3 regions of the Streptomyces sp. NPDC052079 genome follow, and region 2 is predicted to be linked to each of the others. Evidence: riboswitches for the same ligand, from Rfam matches in the RefSeq annotation. Region 2 holds a riboswitch; each other region holds the start of a gene.
The links. A riboswitch is a leader RNA that binds a small molecule or an ion and turns the genes downstream of it on or off. The one in region 2 is predicted to bind cobalamin.

Region 1 (4,625 bases), on a different contig from region 2:
CGGCGAAGGAGGTGCCGGGGGCCGGTACGAAGCGGCGTCCCGAGGCCCGCGCCACCTCGCGCAGGAAGGCCCGCCGGAAACCGTCCGACTCCAGCGAGCCGTGCCAGTGCGTGCCCCAGGTCTGTCCGACCCGGCAGCCGTCCAGGCTGTGTCCATGGTCATCGGAGATGAACGCCTCCCCGTCCAGGACCTCGGCGACCCCGTGATGGATCTCGTACCCCTCGACCCGCTCCCCGAGGGCTTGGCCGACCGGCCGGGTGAGCGTCTTCTCGCGCGCGAACCGTACCCGCACCGGCAGCACGCCGAGCCCGTCGACCCGTCCCCGCCGGCTCTCCACGTCGTCGTCGATGTGCTCCCCGAGCACCTGGAAGCCCCCGCAGATCCCCAGCACGGGCCGCCCCTCGGCCGCCCGCCGTGCCAGCGCGTCCGCCAGCCCCCGCTCCCGCAGCCACTGAAGCGCCCGCACGGTGCCGCGCGTCCCCGGCACCACCACCAGGTCGGCGTCGGCCAGTTCCTCGGGCCGGTCCACGAAGCGCACCACGACACCCGGTTCGGCGGCCAGCGCGTCCACGTCGGTGAAGTTGGACATCAGCGGGACCGCGCACACCGCGACCCGCAGCACGTCCTCGCCGACCGGCGCCGCCACCACCGACTCGCGCACGGTGCCGCGCAGCGACACCCTGAGCCCGTCCTCCTCGTCGATGCCGAGCCCGTGCCGGAAGGGCAGCACACCGTACGTCCGCCGTCCGGTCAGGCCGTGCAGCATGTCCAGACCGGGTTCCAGGAGCGACACATCGCCCCGGAACTTGTTCACCAAGAAGCCTGCGACCAGCTCCTGGTCCTCAGGGGAGAGCAGCGCGACGGTGCCGAAGAACGACGCGAAGACGCCGCCCCGGTCGATGTCGCCGACCACCAGGACCGGCAGCCCGGCGCCCCGGGCGATCCCCATGTTCACGATGTCGGTGCGCCGCAGATTGATCTCGGCCGGGCTGCCGGCCCCCTCGCAGATCACCGCGTCATACGTGTTCCGCAACTGCTCCAGACAGTCCAGCACCGTGCCCAGCAACCGCTGTTGCCGCCCGCCGTGGTACCCGCGGGCGCTCATCTCGCCGACCGGCTTGCCCAGCAGCACCACCTGGCTGGACCGCTCGCCGCCCGGCTTGAGCAGCACCGGGTTCATCAGCGCGGTCGGCTCGACGCGGCAGGCCTGGGCCTGCATGGCCTGCGCCCGTCCGATTTCCGCGCCCTCGCGCGTCACGAACGAGTTCAGTGACATGTTCTGCGCCTTGAACGGCGCGACCTTGACGCCCTGTCGCACCAGCCACCGGCAGATCCCGGCGGTCACCACGCTCTTGCCGGCGTCCGAGGTGGTCCCGGCGACCAGCAGCCCCCCAGCGCTCACGATGCACGTCCCTTCATGACGCTCCGTGCGAGGACACTGGCCCCCAGCGCGAGCCAGCCGACCCGCCGCGAGAGCCGTACCGCCCGGTCGATGTCGGACACGGCCACGGCACGCCCGCCGCCGCCCAGGACGGGCCGGTGCTCGACCCGCCCGCCGTAGGACAGGGTCCCGCCGAGCCGCACGCCGAGCGCGCCCGCGAAGGACGCCTCGACGGGTCCGGCGTTGGGGCTCGGGTGCTTCGCCGCGTCCGCGCGCCACGCCCGTACGGCCCCGCGCGGATCCGGCCCGGCGAGCGCGGCGAGTACGGCGGTCAGTCGCGCCCCCGGCCACCCGGCGACGTCGTCGAGGCGGGCGGAGGCCCAGCCGTAGCGGCGGTGGCGAAGGGACTTGTGGCCGACCATCGCGTCCAGTGTGTTGACCGCACGGAACCCGAGCAGCCCCGGCACCCCGGCGACGGCACCCCACACCAGCGCGCCCACCACGGCGTCGGAGGTGTTCTCCGCGACGGACTCCACCACCGCGCGGGCGATCCCCTCGGCGTCCAGCGCCTGCGGATCCCTGCCGCACAGGTGGGGCAGCCGGGCCCGGGCCGCCTCGACGTCCCCGGCTTTAAGGGCCCGCCCGATGGCGCGGGCCTCACGGGCCAGCGACGTGCCGCCGACGACGGCCCAGGTGGCGGCGGCCGTCAGGGCGGTGGAGGCGGCGGGGGAGGAGCGTACGCAGCGGGCGGCGAGGGCGCCCAGGGCGACGGTCCCGCCGACGCACACGGTGGTGTGCACGGCGCCCCGGCCCCGGTCGTCCCGCCACAGCACCCGTTCCACGGCAGCCGCGGCCCGCCCGAAAGCGGCGACCGGATGCCCTCGGCGGGGATCGCCGAGCAGCAGGTCGCCGAGGAGGCCGGCGGCGGCGCCGTACGCGAACACGCGGTCGGCACCCATGGTTCAGCCGGTGACGGATCCGGAGGGAGCGGCCCCGAAGCGGGGTGGTACGTCGCTGGTCGACCTCAACAGGCAGCCGCGCATGGCGATATGTCCTCACTCAGGGTGTCCACGCCCTGGTTCGACGAGACCGGCGGTGAGAGTTCCTGGCTCCCGGGGTGTGCACCCCGGTGACAGTGGCGGGACCGCGCCGGAATCGCACCGGCTTCCTCTCCTGCCGCCGTATTGGCTGAGGCAGTCCACCACGCCCCCCGAAGGGCCGTCAACTTGCCGTTGACCTGCGGGGCTGAAGTGTGCTGAGCCCCACAGAGGGGCGCCCGTGGGTGAACCGCGGCCGGGCGCGCACGCGACGGCGGGCGGTGCGGGAGCCCCGGCTCCCGCACCGCCCGCCGGACGGACGCGCTCAGCGGTCAGGCCATGATCAGGTAGATCCCGTACCCCACCGCCGCCGCGCACGCCGCGAAGCAGGCGTAGGCACCGGTGACCGCCAGGGCCGCGGACTGGCCCTGTGCGGCGGCCCGCTCGCGGCGGGACAGACCGGAGATGCCGAGGGTGAACAGGCCCACCAGGGCCACGGTGACCACGAGGCTGACGCCGAAGACGGAACCGAGGGCCGCCCAGTCGATCTTCATGGTGCTCTACTTCCTTCGTACCGGGTCGCGGTCAGACGGTGGTCGTGGCCGATGGCGCCGCCGGGTCGGTGGACGCCGGAGCCGGGATCGTGGATGAGAGGTCGTCGGACACGGTGCCCGCCGGGGGCGGGGTGACCGCGGCCATCGCCTGCGTGACCACGCCGGACGGCTCCTCGCCCGGTACGTCGTGGTCGTTGACGTTGGTGTGGTCGATGACCTCGCGCCGGGAGATCTTCCAGATCGCGGCGCTGGAACCGACCAGGAAGACGGCCACGAGGGCGGTGCCCCAGTCGCCGAAGCCACAGACCCACTCGGCGAGCGCGGCGACGAGGGCCGCCGCCGGCAGCGTCAGACCCCAGGCGACGAACATCCGGGTGGCGGTCGACCAGCGGACGACACCGCCCTTGCGGCCCAGGCCCGCGCCCATCACGGAACCGGACACGGAATGCGTGGTGGAGAGGGAGAAGCCGAGGTGCGAGGAGGCCAGGATGACCGTCGCGGCGCTGGTCTGGGCGGCGAAGCCCTGCTGCGGCTGGAGGTCGGTCAGGCCCTTGCCCATGGTGCGGATGATGCGCCAGCCGCCGAGGTAGGTGCCGAGCGCGATGGCGATGCCCGCCGAGAGGATGACCCACAGCGGCGGGTCGGAGTCGGGAGCGAGGGTGCCGCCGGCCACCAGGGCCAGGGTGATGATGCCCATCGTCTTCTGGGCGTCGTTGGTGCCGTGGGCCAGGGAGACCAGGCCGGCGGAGGCGATCTGCCCGGCGCGGTAGCCCTTCTCGGAGGCCTTGCCGTCGGCCTTCCTGCCCATGCGGTAGGTGAGCCGGGTCGCCAACATCGCGGCGAGACCGGCCACCAGCGGAGCGGCGATCGCGGGGATCAGGACCTTGGTGACAAGGACGTCACCGTGCACCGCGCCGAAGCCGGCGGAGGCGACAGTGGCGCCGATCAGGCCGCCCATGAGGGCGTGCGAGGAGCTGGACGGCAGGCCGACCAGCCAGGTCAGGAGATTCCAGAGGATCGCGCCGACCAACGCGGCGAAGATGACCTCGGGACGGATGCCGGCCTCGTCGACGAGGCCTTTGGAGATCGTGTTGGCGACCTCCACCGAGAGGAATGCGCCGACAAGGTTCAGCACGGCGGACATGGCCACCGCGACCTTGGGCTTGAGTGCACCGGTCGAAATGGTCGTTGCCATCGCGTTCGCGGTGTCGTGGAAACCGTTCGTGAAATCGAACGCGAGTGCGGTTACCACCACAATCGCGAGGATCAGCGAGAAGCTTTCCATTTACCCAGGCAATCGTTCGAGGTCATTGGCTGATCGAACGTAGGTAACCAGAGTGAACGGAAGATGAACTCGAATCGGCATCGTGGTGACCGTAAGAGGGGGCGCCCGCTCCGCCGGATGGGCGGTCCCGCCCCTCCGGCGCCCCCGCCTGGCAGGATCGCGTCATGACTCAGCAGCGAGGGGACAGCCGCAGGCGTGCGGCCGAGGAGGAGGAGACCCGTGCCTGGGCGGAGCTCGTGGAGACCGCGCGCCGGAGCGTCGCCGACGGACTTGTCGTCGGCACCTCCGGCAATGTGTCGGTGCGGATCGGCGAGACGGTCCTGGTCACCCCGTCGGGGGTGCCGTACGACCGGCTGACACCGGACGAC
Region 2 (4,625 bases):
CTTTCCAGTACGAAGGTGAGGGCGGCCAGCGCCGTCAGGAGCGCCAGGCTCGCGGCCGTGAACCGGGCGGACACCCGGGCCTCGGGCACCAGCACGCGCAGGGCGCCGTCGTAGCCGCGGCCCGCGAGCCCCGTCTGCAGCCGCGCCGCACGGTCGAAGGACCGCACGAACGCGGTGGCCCCGAGTCCGCCGAGCGAACGCCAGGTCGCCGCGCGGGTGGTGTGCCCGAGCCGCGCCGCCTGCGCCCGGTGCACCCGGCGCACCGAGTCCAGCAGCAGAAAGCTCATCCGGTACGTCACCAGCGCCACGTCCACCAGCGGTGCGGGCACCCCGGCGCGCACCAGCCGCGGCAGCAGGTCCGACATGGGTGTGGTGAACGCGAACAGCAGCACGCCCAGCGAGGCGGCCGAGGTGCGCAGCAGCAACTCCCCGGCGTGCAGCGGCCCTTCGGGGGCAGGCGACACGAACCCGCCGGGTCCGCCCACCCTCACCAGCAGGGTCAGCGCCCCGGTGACACAGAACCCCAGCGGCACTCGGTACGCACGCCACAGCCGCCCGGCCGGCACCCCCGCCGGGCCGAGCAGCAGCGCCAGCGCGGTGACCAGCACCAACGCGGCGCCCGGCCACGGGGGCAGCGAGATCGCGAGGACCGTGAGACCGAGGCCGAGGACGGCCTTGTCCACGGGGTGACGGCGGCGCCAGCGGCTGCTGTGCGCCGCCGCGTCGATCGGCAGCACGGACCCGTCAGTCCCGTCCGCCGTCGGCGCCTGAGTGCACCCCCGCGTCCGGGTCGTGTGCGCGGGCCCGCTCACGGGCCCGCGCCTCACCCTGCCGCCGCCCGCGCCGCAGCCCGAAGTAGTACGCCAGGACGCCCGCGCCGAGCGCCGCCTGGAGGGCGAACAGCGCCGACTCGATCTCCCCGGACGGCGGTTCGTACAGCGGGGAGAACCACGGCTCGTAGTCCGGGTCGATCTCGGTGATCGCGGTCTCCGCCTCGCCGTCCGCGCCGGTGAACGGCTCCTCCTTGTGGTCGCCGAGCCCGAGCGCCAGCGGGATCACGGCGAGGGCGGCGACGAGCAGCAGGAGCAGGGTGTTGATCTTCGCGTTGCGGCTCATCGGGCCACCGCCTCGGCCGACTCGGCACGCTTGCCGTCGGCCACCGAGGTGACCAGCACCCCGAGCCGGGTCAGCTCGCCCTTGCTGGACTGCACCAGCAGGCGCATCACCAGCACGGTCAACAGCCCCTCGCTGACCGCGAGCGGGATCTGCGTGACGGCGAAGATGGAGCCGAACTTGCCCAGCGCGCCCAGGAATCCGCTGCTCGGGTCGGGGAACGCCAGCGCCAGCTGGACGCTCGTCACGCAGTATGTCGACAGGTCGGCGACGAACGCGCCGCAGAACACCGCGCCCATCAGCGGCACGTCGTACCGGCGCAGCAGCCGGTAGGCGCCGTACCCCGCCCAGGGGCCGACGACCGCCATGGAGAAGACGTTGGCGCCGAGCGTGGTGAGCCCGCCGTGGGCGAGCAGCAGCGCCTGGAACAGCAGGGTGATCGTCCCGAGCACCGCCATGACCGGCGGGCGGAACAGGATCGCGCCCAGCCCTGTGCCGGTGGGGTGGGAGCAACTCCCGGTCACCGAGGGCAGTTTCAGCGCGGACAGGACGAACGTGAACGCTCCCGACGCGCCCAGCAGCAGCGTGCTCTCGGGATGTTCTCTGACGTCACGGATGAGCGACCGGGCTCCGTGGACGACGAACGGCGCCGACGCGACGCCCCAGGCGACCGCGTGCGCCGGAGGCAGGAAACCCTCGGCAATGTGCATGGCTCAGCAGACCCTCTCCAGCACCTCGTGGATGGTTGACGCGCCTTGGCCGGTCTCCTGGCTGACGGGTACCACCGCCCGTGCTCCGCCTTCCCGGGTTCCTGGGTCCTGGCGTCACATTCCCGTCGTCCGCCCGAAGGGCGGGCCGCGCGGCGTCTGGCGCGTGCGATCGCAAGGCGCCGGAGCGCCCTCGTGGCGGAGCCACGTGGGCGATTCGGCAACGCGGCGAGCGTGCGTGCCAGGCGTCGCGCGGCAGACGGGAATGTGGCGCCAGGGCCCTAGAACCCAGTGGCTGCCCGTGAGGGCCGGAGCCGGACTTCCCGATCACAGTGGCGAGGGCCGCACCGGTATCGCACCGATTTCCCGTCACCAAGGCGTGGTGACAGTAGTCCCCGTCGCGGCCCGGTGACAAGCGCCGACGGGGGCGCGCGGAGGGCGCCCGGCGGCTCGGCCCCCGGCGCACACCTGCGCGTTCGGGCCCGCGACGGCCGCCCGGGAACCGGGTGACTGGGGGCCGCCGTCCTCGGCAAGGCCCCGCACCACGGACGCCTGCACGCGCCCGTCTGCATCCGGCCGCGTGCGTATGATGGGCGGTACGCGCGTCGGAGGGGGCCCATGGAGTTCTTCTGCTACCACCGGGACCGCCCAGGGTCCCTGCCCCTGCGCGAGAAACTGGGGGAGGAGCACTGGTCCTACATGGACCGGTACGCCGAGCAACTGATCGTCCGCGGCCCGACCTTCGCCGACGACGGGGAAACACCCACAGGGAGCGTCCACATCGTCGGCCTGCCGGATCCCGCGGCGGCCCGCGCCTTCGCCTTCGACGAGCCGAACCACCAGGCCGGCGTCTACCGGGACGTCCTGCTGCGCCGCTGGCACAACGTGCTGGGCCGCACCATGGGGGACTTCCCCGGCGGCCGGACCGGCGGCAACCGCTACCTGGTCCTGGGCTTCGGCACGGGCCGGGCCCCGGACCTCGACGTGCCGGCCGGCGACCCGGACGAACTGATCGCCTACGGGCCGCTGCTGTCCGACGACGGCACGGCCTGGCTGGGCACCGCGGCCCTGGTCCGCGCACCCGACCGGGGCACGGCCCGCGCCGCCCTGCCGCCGGACGGGTACGCCGTCGTCGAGGTCCACGACTGGGAGTTCGGCGGACGCAGATGACGACGGGCCCGTCGGCCGGGGTCTCGTAGGTCTCCCGAAGTGTCCTAAAACTCCTCTTCCCCGAAGCCCGCCTCCATGGCGCCGCCGAAGAAGCCCTCCATGAGCTCGTCGATCTTCACCTCGGTGGCACCCGCCGGCGCCGTGGCCTTCTCGCCCTTGCCCACGCGCACCACCAGAGCCAACTTCTTGACCTTCGCCTTCTCCGCGAGCTTCGCCAAGTCCACGGAGACCTCGGTCAGCTCGCCGTTCTTCAGCGTGAAGTCGGCCGTGACCTTCTCGTTCGGAGCGTCCGCGAAGTCCTTCTTCGTCGGCAGCTCGGCCGCCCCCGGCAGCTCCTTCTGGAGCGGCCGCAGTGCGTCGAACAGCTCGGTCATCAGCGTACGGAACGGCGCAGTCGCCTTGATGTGCTCGGTGCCGTCCGACCCGCCGGACGTCTTGAAGTCGACCTCCTGGGCGATGACCTTCCGCAGCGCCTTCATCAGCTTCTTCTGCGCCCGGGCATCCAGGGTGGGCTCCGCCGAGGGCTCGGCTCCCTCCGCCCCCGACATCTGTCTGTCGGCCTCCTCGAGCTCCTTCGTGGAGAGCTTGAGCCACTCGCCGGCCAGCAGCTTCTTGAACGCCCCCGCGCTGTCGGGCAGTTCCTCGGCCGCAGGCATGGGGCTGCCGGACATTTTCCCGAGCGCCTCGGCGTCGACGCGCAGATAGGTGTAGTCGCCGACCATCCGGTACCCGAGCAGGTCGCCGTCCGGGCCGCTGAGCGTCATCGCCATGGCGCTGAAGTCCTTCTCCTCGGACTTCTCCAGCGGCTTTTTCGACTGCATGGAGACGGAGAACCGCGCCCCGCTGAGCAGTTCGGCGACCTCGTCGGGCATCTCCTCACCCGGCTCGGCCACCTCGTCGTCCAGCGCCTTGAGCGTCGCGGCGTCGGTGTCCAGATCCAGCTCGAACGAGAGCGAGCGCTCCTCGCCGAGCTTGTCGAAGGCGTTGTCGAGCTTCTGACCCGCGGACAGGTTCTCCACCGTGCCGCAGGCGGCGGAACCGGCCAGGACGGCGGTGGCGACGGCGGTGGCGGTCAGGGTCTTGCGTATGGCGGAAATGACGTTCTCCTTGTGAAGGCGACCGGAGCGGTCACTCAGGAGACCGATCATCGGACCGAACGGTTGTACGCCTCAAATGATTTGCTGACCGGAGGCCACATCGAACCGCACACTGATGGGCATATAAGAGTCATGTCCACCCCTCCAGCGAATCCGTCCGGAGTGCAGGTCTGTTCCCTGAAGCGGGACACTCCGCAGTCGATCCCGGCGAACAGCCCTTACACGATCATCAGGTTCCCTTTCGGGAGCGCCGAGTCCACCGACCGCTTCGCCATGCACCAGGTCAACCAGCCGGACGGCCACGTGGTCACCAACTGGGACTCGGACGACCGCTCCGGACTGATATGGCCCAGCACAGCCGGCTGGGGCGTCCTCTACGCGATGATCCAGTGGGAGGCGGGGGGCTACGACGAACTGCGGGACCAGTTCGTCCGGGACCCGCTCGGCCTCACCCCGTCGCCCAACGACACCACGGCGACGGAGCACCGGCCGCCCAGCCCCGGCATGCAGTGCTGGACGAAGCAGTGGGGCATCTTCG
Region 3 (4,625 bases), on a different contig from region 2:
TGTCTCGTCGCACCGTTCGTGGCCCTGCTGTGGGTCGGTTCGTACGCGAAGACCGACCCCGTTCTCATCGGTATCCCGTTCTTCTACTGGTACCAGATGCTGTGGGTGCTGATCTCCACCGCGCTGACGATGATCGCCTTCCATCTGTGGCGGCGTGACCAGCGCGCCCGCTCGGCCTCGAAGGGCGGTGCGTCGCAGTGAACGACGGCGTGAACGGCGTGGCACTGGCCGTCTTCATCTTCTTCTTCCTGCTCGTCACGGCCATGGGGTTCATGGCCGCGCGCTGGCGCAAGGCCGAGAACGAGCACAGTCTCGACGAGTGGGGCCTGGGCGGGCGCTCCTTCGGAACGTGGGTCACCTGGTTCCTGCTGGGCGGCGACCTGTACACCGCCTACACCTTCGTCGCCGTACCGGCGGCGATCTACGCGGCGGGCGCGGCCGGCTTCTTCGCGGTGCCGTACACGATCCTGGTGTACCCCCTGATCTTCACCTTCCTGCCCCGGCTCTGGTCGGTGTCGCACAAGCACGGCTATGTGACGACGTCCGACTTCGTACACGGCCGGTTCGGCTCGAAGGGCCTGTCACTGGCCGTCGCGGTCACCGGCATCCTGGCGACGATGCCCTACATCGCGCTCCAACTGGTCGGTATCCAGGCCGTGCTGGACGTGATGGGCGTCGGCGGCGGCGAGAACACCAACTGGTTCGTCAAGGACCTGCCGATCCTGCTCGCCTTCGGTGTGCTGGCCGCGTACACATACTCCTCGGGGCTGCGCGCTCCCGCTCTGATCGCCTTCGTGAAGGACACGCTGATCTACATCGTCATCGTGGTGGCGATCATCTACATCCCGGTCAAGCTGGGCGGCTTCGACGAGATCTTCGCCTCCGCGCGGGAGGCCTACAGCCAGACCAACCCGGCCACGGGCAAACCGCGCGGTGCGCTGGTACCGGACGAGGCGAACCAGTGGACGTACGCCACGCTGGCGCTCGGCTCCGCGCTGGCGCTGTTCATGTACCCGCACTCGATCACCGCGACGCTGTCCTCGCGCAGCCGTGAGGTGATCCGCCGCAACACCACGATCCTGCCGCTGTACTCGCTGATGCTGGGGCTGCTCGGGCTGCTCGGCTTCATGGCCATCGCGGCCGGGGTCAAGGTCAGCAACGGCCAGCTGGCCATTCCGCAGCTGTTCGAGAACATGTTCCCGGACTGGTTCGCGGGCGTGGCCTTCGCGGCGATCGGCATCGGCGCGCTGGTGCCGGCGGCGATCATGTCCATCGCGGCGGCGAACCTGTTCACCCGCAACATCTACAAGGACTTCATCAAGCCGGACGCGACGCCCCATCAGGAGACCCAGGTCTCCAAGATCGTGTCCCTGCTGGTGAAGGTGGGCGCGCTGCTCTTCGTCCTGACCATGGACAAGACGGTCGCGATCAACTTCCAGCTCCTCGGCGGGATCTGGATCCTGCAGACCTTCCCGGCGCTGGTGGGCGGCCTGTTCACCCGCTGGTTCCACCGCTGGGCGCTGATCGGCGGCTGGGCCGTCGGCATGATCTACGGCACCGCCGCCGCGTACGGGGTGGCCTCGCCGACGCAGAAGCACTTCGGCGGGTCGTCGGACGAGATCCCGGGCATCGGCGAGATCGGCTACATCGGTCTCACCGCCTTCGTGCTCAACGTCGTGGTCACGGTCGTCCTGACCTTCGTCCTGCGGGCCCTCAAGGCGCCCGAGGGCATCGACCAGACCAAGCCGGAGGACTACACGGTGGACGCGGGCGACCCCGGAGTCCAGGTGGAGCTTCCGCCGGCCACGGCGGGCAGCAGCCACTGACGCCGTAGCCGCATCGCACGACGGGCCGCCGGAGACATCCGGCGGCCCGTCGTCGTACCCGTCCGGCACACTCCCCCCATGGACATCGTCATCAGGCCGGTGCGGGCCGGCGAGTACGAGGAGCTCGGTGAGATCACCGCGGGGGCCTATCTGCTGGACGGACTGCTGGACTTCGGGGAGAGCGACGCGTACCTCGGCGAGCTGCGCGACGTGGCGAAGCGGGCGGCCGCGGCCGAGGTACTGGTCGCCACGGAGCGCGGGGCGCTGCTGGGCGGGGTGACCTTCGTGCCGGGCCCCGGGCCGATGGCCGACATAGCGGGGCCGGGCGAGACGGAGATCCGGATGCTGGCGGTGGCCCGCGCGGGCCGCGGCCGCGGCGCCGGGGAGGCTCTCGTGCGCGCCTGTGTCGAGCGGGCACGGGCGATCGAGGGGTGTGCGCGGATCGTGCTGTCGACCCAGCGCACCATGCACTCCGCCCACCGCATCTACGAGCGGCTGGGCTTCACCCGCACCCCGGAGCGGGACTGGAACCCGCTGCCGGAGCTGGACGACATCCTGCTCCTCACCTACGAGTTGACGCTCTGACACCGACCCGGCACAACATATGGGTCTGTCGGCGACACCGGGCACAAGATGTATGCTCATGCTCGCTGTCGCCGCAGGGGAATCCGGTGCGAATCCGGAACTGTCCCGCAACGGTGTACCCATGCCTGCCCACTCGCGGGCGCATGGGCGTCAGTCCGAGGACCTGCCGACAGTGCGCCCGGCCGTCCGGTCGGGTGCCCTGACGTCCGGGCCTCGCGGAATGGGCCGGTGGACGCGACGCCCCGTGCGCTCGTGTGCTGCCCCCTGCGCTCTTCGAGGCCCCCGTGCCGAGCGAGGGAGAGCCCCACGTGACCATCGCGCCAGCCGATCCGGCTTCAGCGACCGGCGTGACCGAGGAGAGCGGCGGCCCCGGTGCCGCGCTGCTGCGGACCCTGACCGAGCTGACCGCCGACCTGCCCGACGCCGACCCCGGCCGGGTCGCCGCCGCCGCGCTGCGCGGCCGGTCCACGGATGCCGGCGAGCCGGAGCTGCGGGAACTGGCCACCGAGGCGGCGGCCGGGCTCATCTCCGAGGACCCCGCCTACTCCCGGCTCGCCGCCCGGCTGCTGACCATCGGCATCCGCGCGGAGGCCGCCTCCCAGGGCGTCACCTCGTTCACCCGGTCCGTCGCGACCGGGCACCGCGAGGGTCTCGTCGCCGACCGGACCGCCGCGTTCGTCCGGCTCTACGGGGACCGGCTCGACGCGCTGATCGACCCCCGCGCGGACGACCGCTTCGGCTACTTCGGCCTGCGCACCCTGCACAGCCGCTATCTGCTGCGGCACCCGGTCACCCGCAAGGTCGTCGAGACGCCGCAGCACTTCCTGCTGCGGGTCGCCGCCGGTCTCGCCGAGGACGACAGCGCCCGCGCGGTGGAGGAGGTCGCGGCGCTGTACACGCTGATGAGCCGCCTGGAGTATCTGCCGTCCTCCCCCACCCTGTTCAACTCCGGTACCCGTCACCCGCAGATGTCGTCCTGCTATCTGCTGGACTCCCCCAAGGACGAGCTGGACTCCATCTACGAGCGCTATCACCAGGTCGCCCGGCTCTCCAAGCACGCGGGCGGCATCGGCCTGGCCTACTCCCGTATCCGCTCGCGGGGTTCGCTGATCCGCGGCACCAACGGGCACTCCAACGGCATCGTCCCGTTCCTGAAGACGCTGGACGCCTCGGTCGCGGCCGTGAACCAGGGCGGGCGGCGCAAGGGCGCGGCGGCGGTCTACCTGGAGACCTGGCACTCCGACATCGAGGAGTTCCTGGAGCTGCGCGACAACACCGGTGAGGACGCCCGCCGTACGCACAACCTGAACCTCGCGCACTGGGTGCCGGACGAGTTCATGCGCCGGGTGGACGCCGACGGGCCGTGGTCGCTGTTCTCCCCGGCGGACGTCCCGGAGCTGGTCGATCTGTGGGGCGAGGAGTTCGACGCGGCGTACCGGGCCGCGGAGGCGAAGGGCCTGGCGCGCAGGACGCTCCCCGCGCGGGAGCTGTACGGCCGGATGATGCGCACCCTCGCGCAGACCGGCAACGGCTGGATGACGTTCAAGGACACCGCCAACCGGACGGCGAACCAGACGGCGACCGCGGGCCACGTGATCCACTCCTCGAACCTCTGCACGGAGATCCTCGAGGTCACCGACGACGGGGAGACGGCGGTCTGCAACCTGGGGTCGGTCAACCTCGGTGCCTTCGTGGAGCGGGGGGACATCGACTGGGAGCGCCTCGACGCGACGGTGCGTACGGCCGTGACGTTTCTCGACCGGGTCGTCGACATCAACTTCTACCCGACCGAGCAGGCGGGCCGTTCCAACGCCCGGTGGCGGCCCGTGGGTCTCGGCGCCATGGGCCTGCAGGACGTCTTCTTCCGGCTGAGGCTGCCCTTCGACTCCCCGGAGGCGAAGGCCCTGTCCACGAAGATCGCCGAGCGGATCATGCTCGCCGCCTACGAGACCTCCGCCGATTTGGCCGAACGCGACGGCCCGCTGCCCGCGTGGGAGAAGACCCGCACCGCGCGGGGCGTGCTGCACCCCGACCACTACGACGTCGAGCCGGCCTGGCCGGAGCGCTGGGCGGCGCTGCGGACGCGGATCGCGGCCACCGGGATGCGCAACGCGCTGCTGCTGGCGATCGCGCCCACCGCCACCATCGCGTCGATCGCCGGGGTGTACGAGTGCATCGAGCCGCAGGTGTCCAACCTGTTCAAGCGCGAGACGC

Region 1: linked by a shared signal. The riboswitch ahead of AB0L56_RS25905 (cobalamin biosynthesis protein) and the one ahead of AB0L56_RS15290 (energy-coupling factor ABC transporter permease) in region 2 are both predicted to bind cobalamin.
Region 3: linked by a shared signal. The riboswitch ahead of AB0L56_RS03365 (ribonucleoside-diphosphate reductase subunit alpha) and the one ahead of AB0L56_RS15290 (energy-coupling factor ABC transporter permease) in region 2 are both predicted to bind cobalamin.

The regions. Positions count from the first base shown of each region.
Region 1 is NZ_JBFAWL010000022.1:41,149-45,773, forward strand. It holds gene AB0L56_RS25900 (cobyric acid synthase) at 1-1,402, opposite strand, end outside; gene AB0L56_RS25905 (cobalamin biosynthesis protein) at 1,399-2,340, opposite strand; cobalamin riboswitch at 2,460-2,600, opposite strand; gene AB0L56_RS25910 (hypothetical protein) at 2,751-2,972, opposite strand; gene AB0L56_RS25915 (inorganic phosphate transporter) at 3,004-4,257, opposite strand; gene AB0L56_RS25920 (class II aldolase/adducin family protein) at 4,422-4,625, shown strand, end outside.
Region 2 is NZ_JBFAWL010000008.1:42,440-47,064, forward strand. It holds gene cbiQ (cobalt ECF transporter T component CbiQ) at 1-737, opposite strand, end outside; gene AB0L56_RS15285 (energy-coupling factor ABC transporter substrate-binding protein) at 745-1,116, opposite strand; gene AB0L56_RS15290 (energy-coupling factor ABC transporter permease) at 1,113-1,823, opposite strand; cobalamin riboswitch at 1,853-2,212, opposite strand; gene AB0L56_RS15295 (YciI family protein) at 2,439-2,990, shown strand; gene AB0L56_RS15300 (hypothetical protein) at 3,035-4,138, opposite strand; gene AB0L56_RS15305 (hypothetical protein) at 4,220-4,625, shown strand, end outside.
Region 3 is NZ_JBFAWL010000001.1:694,472-699,096, reverse strand. It holds gene AB0L56_RS03380 (DUF3311 domain-containing protein) at 1-201, shown strand, start outside; gene mctP (monocarboxylate uptake permease MctP) at 198-1,826, shown strand; gene AB0L56_RS03370 (GNAT family N-acetyltransferase) at 1,905-2,411, shown strand; cobalamin riboswitch at 2,426-2,597, shown strand; gene AB0L56_RS03365 (ribonucleoside-diphosphate reductase subunit alpha) at 2,720-4,625, shown strand, end outside.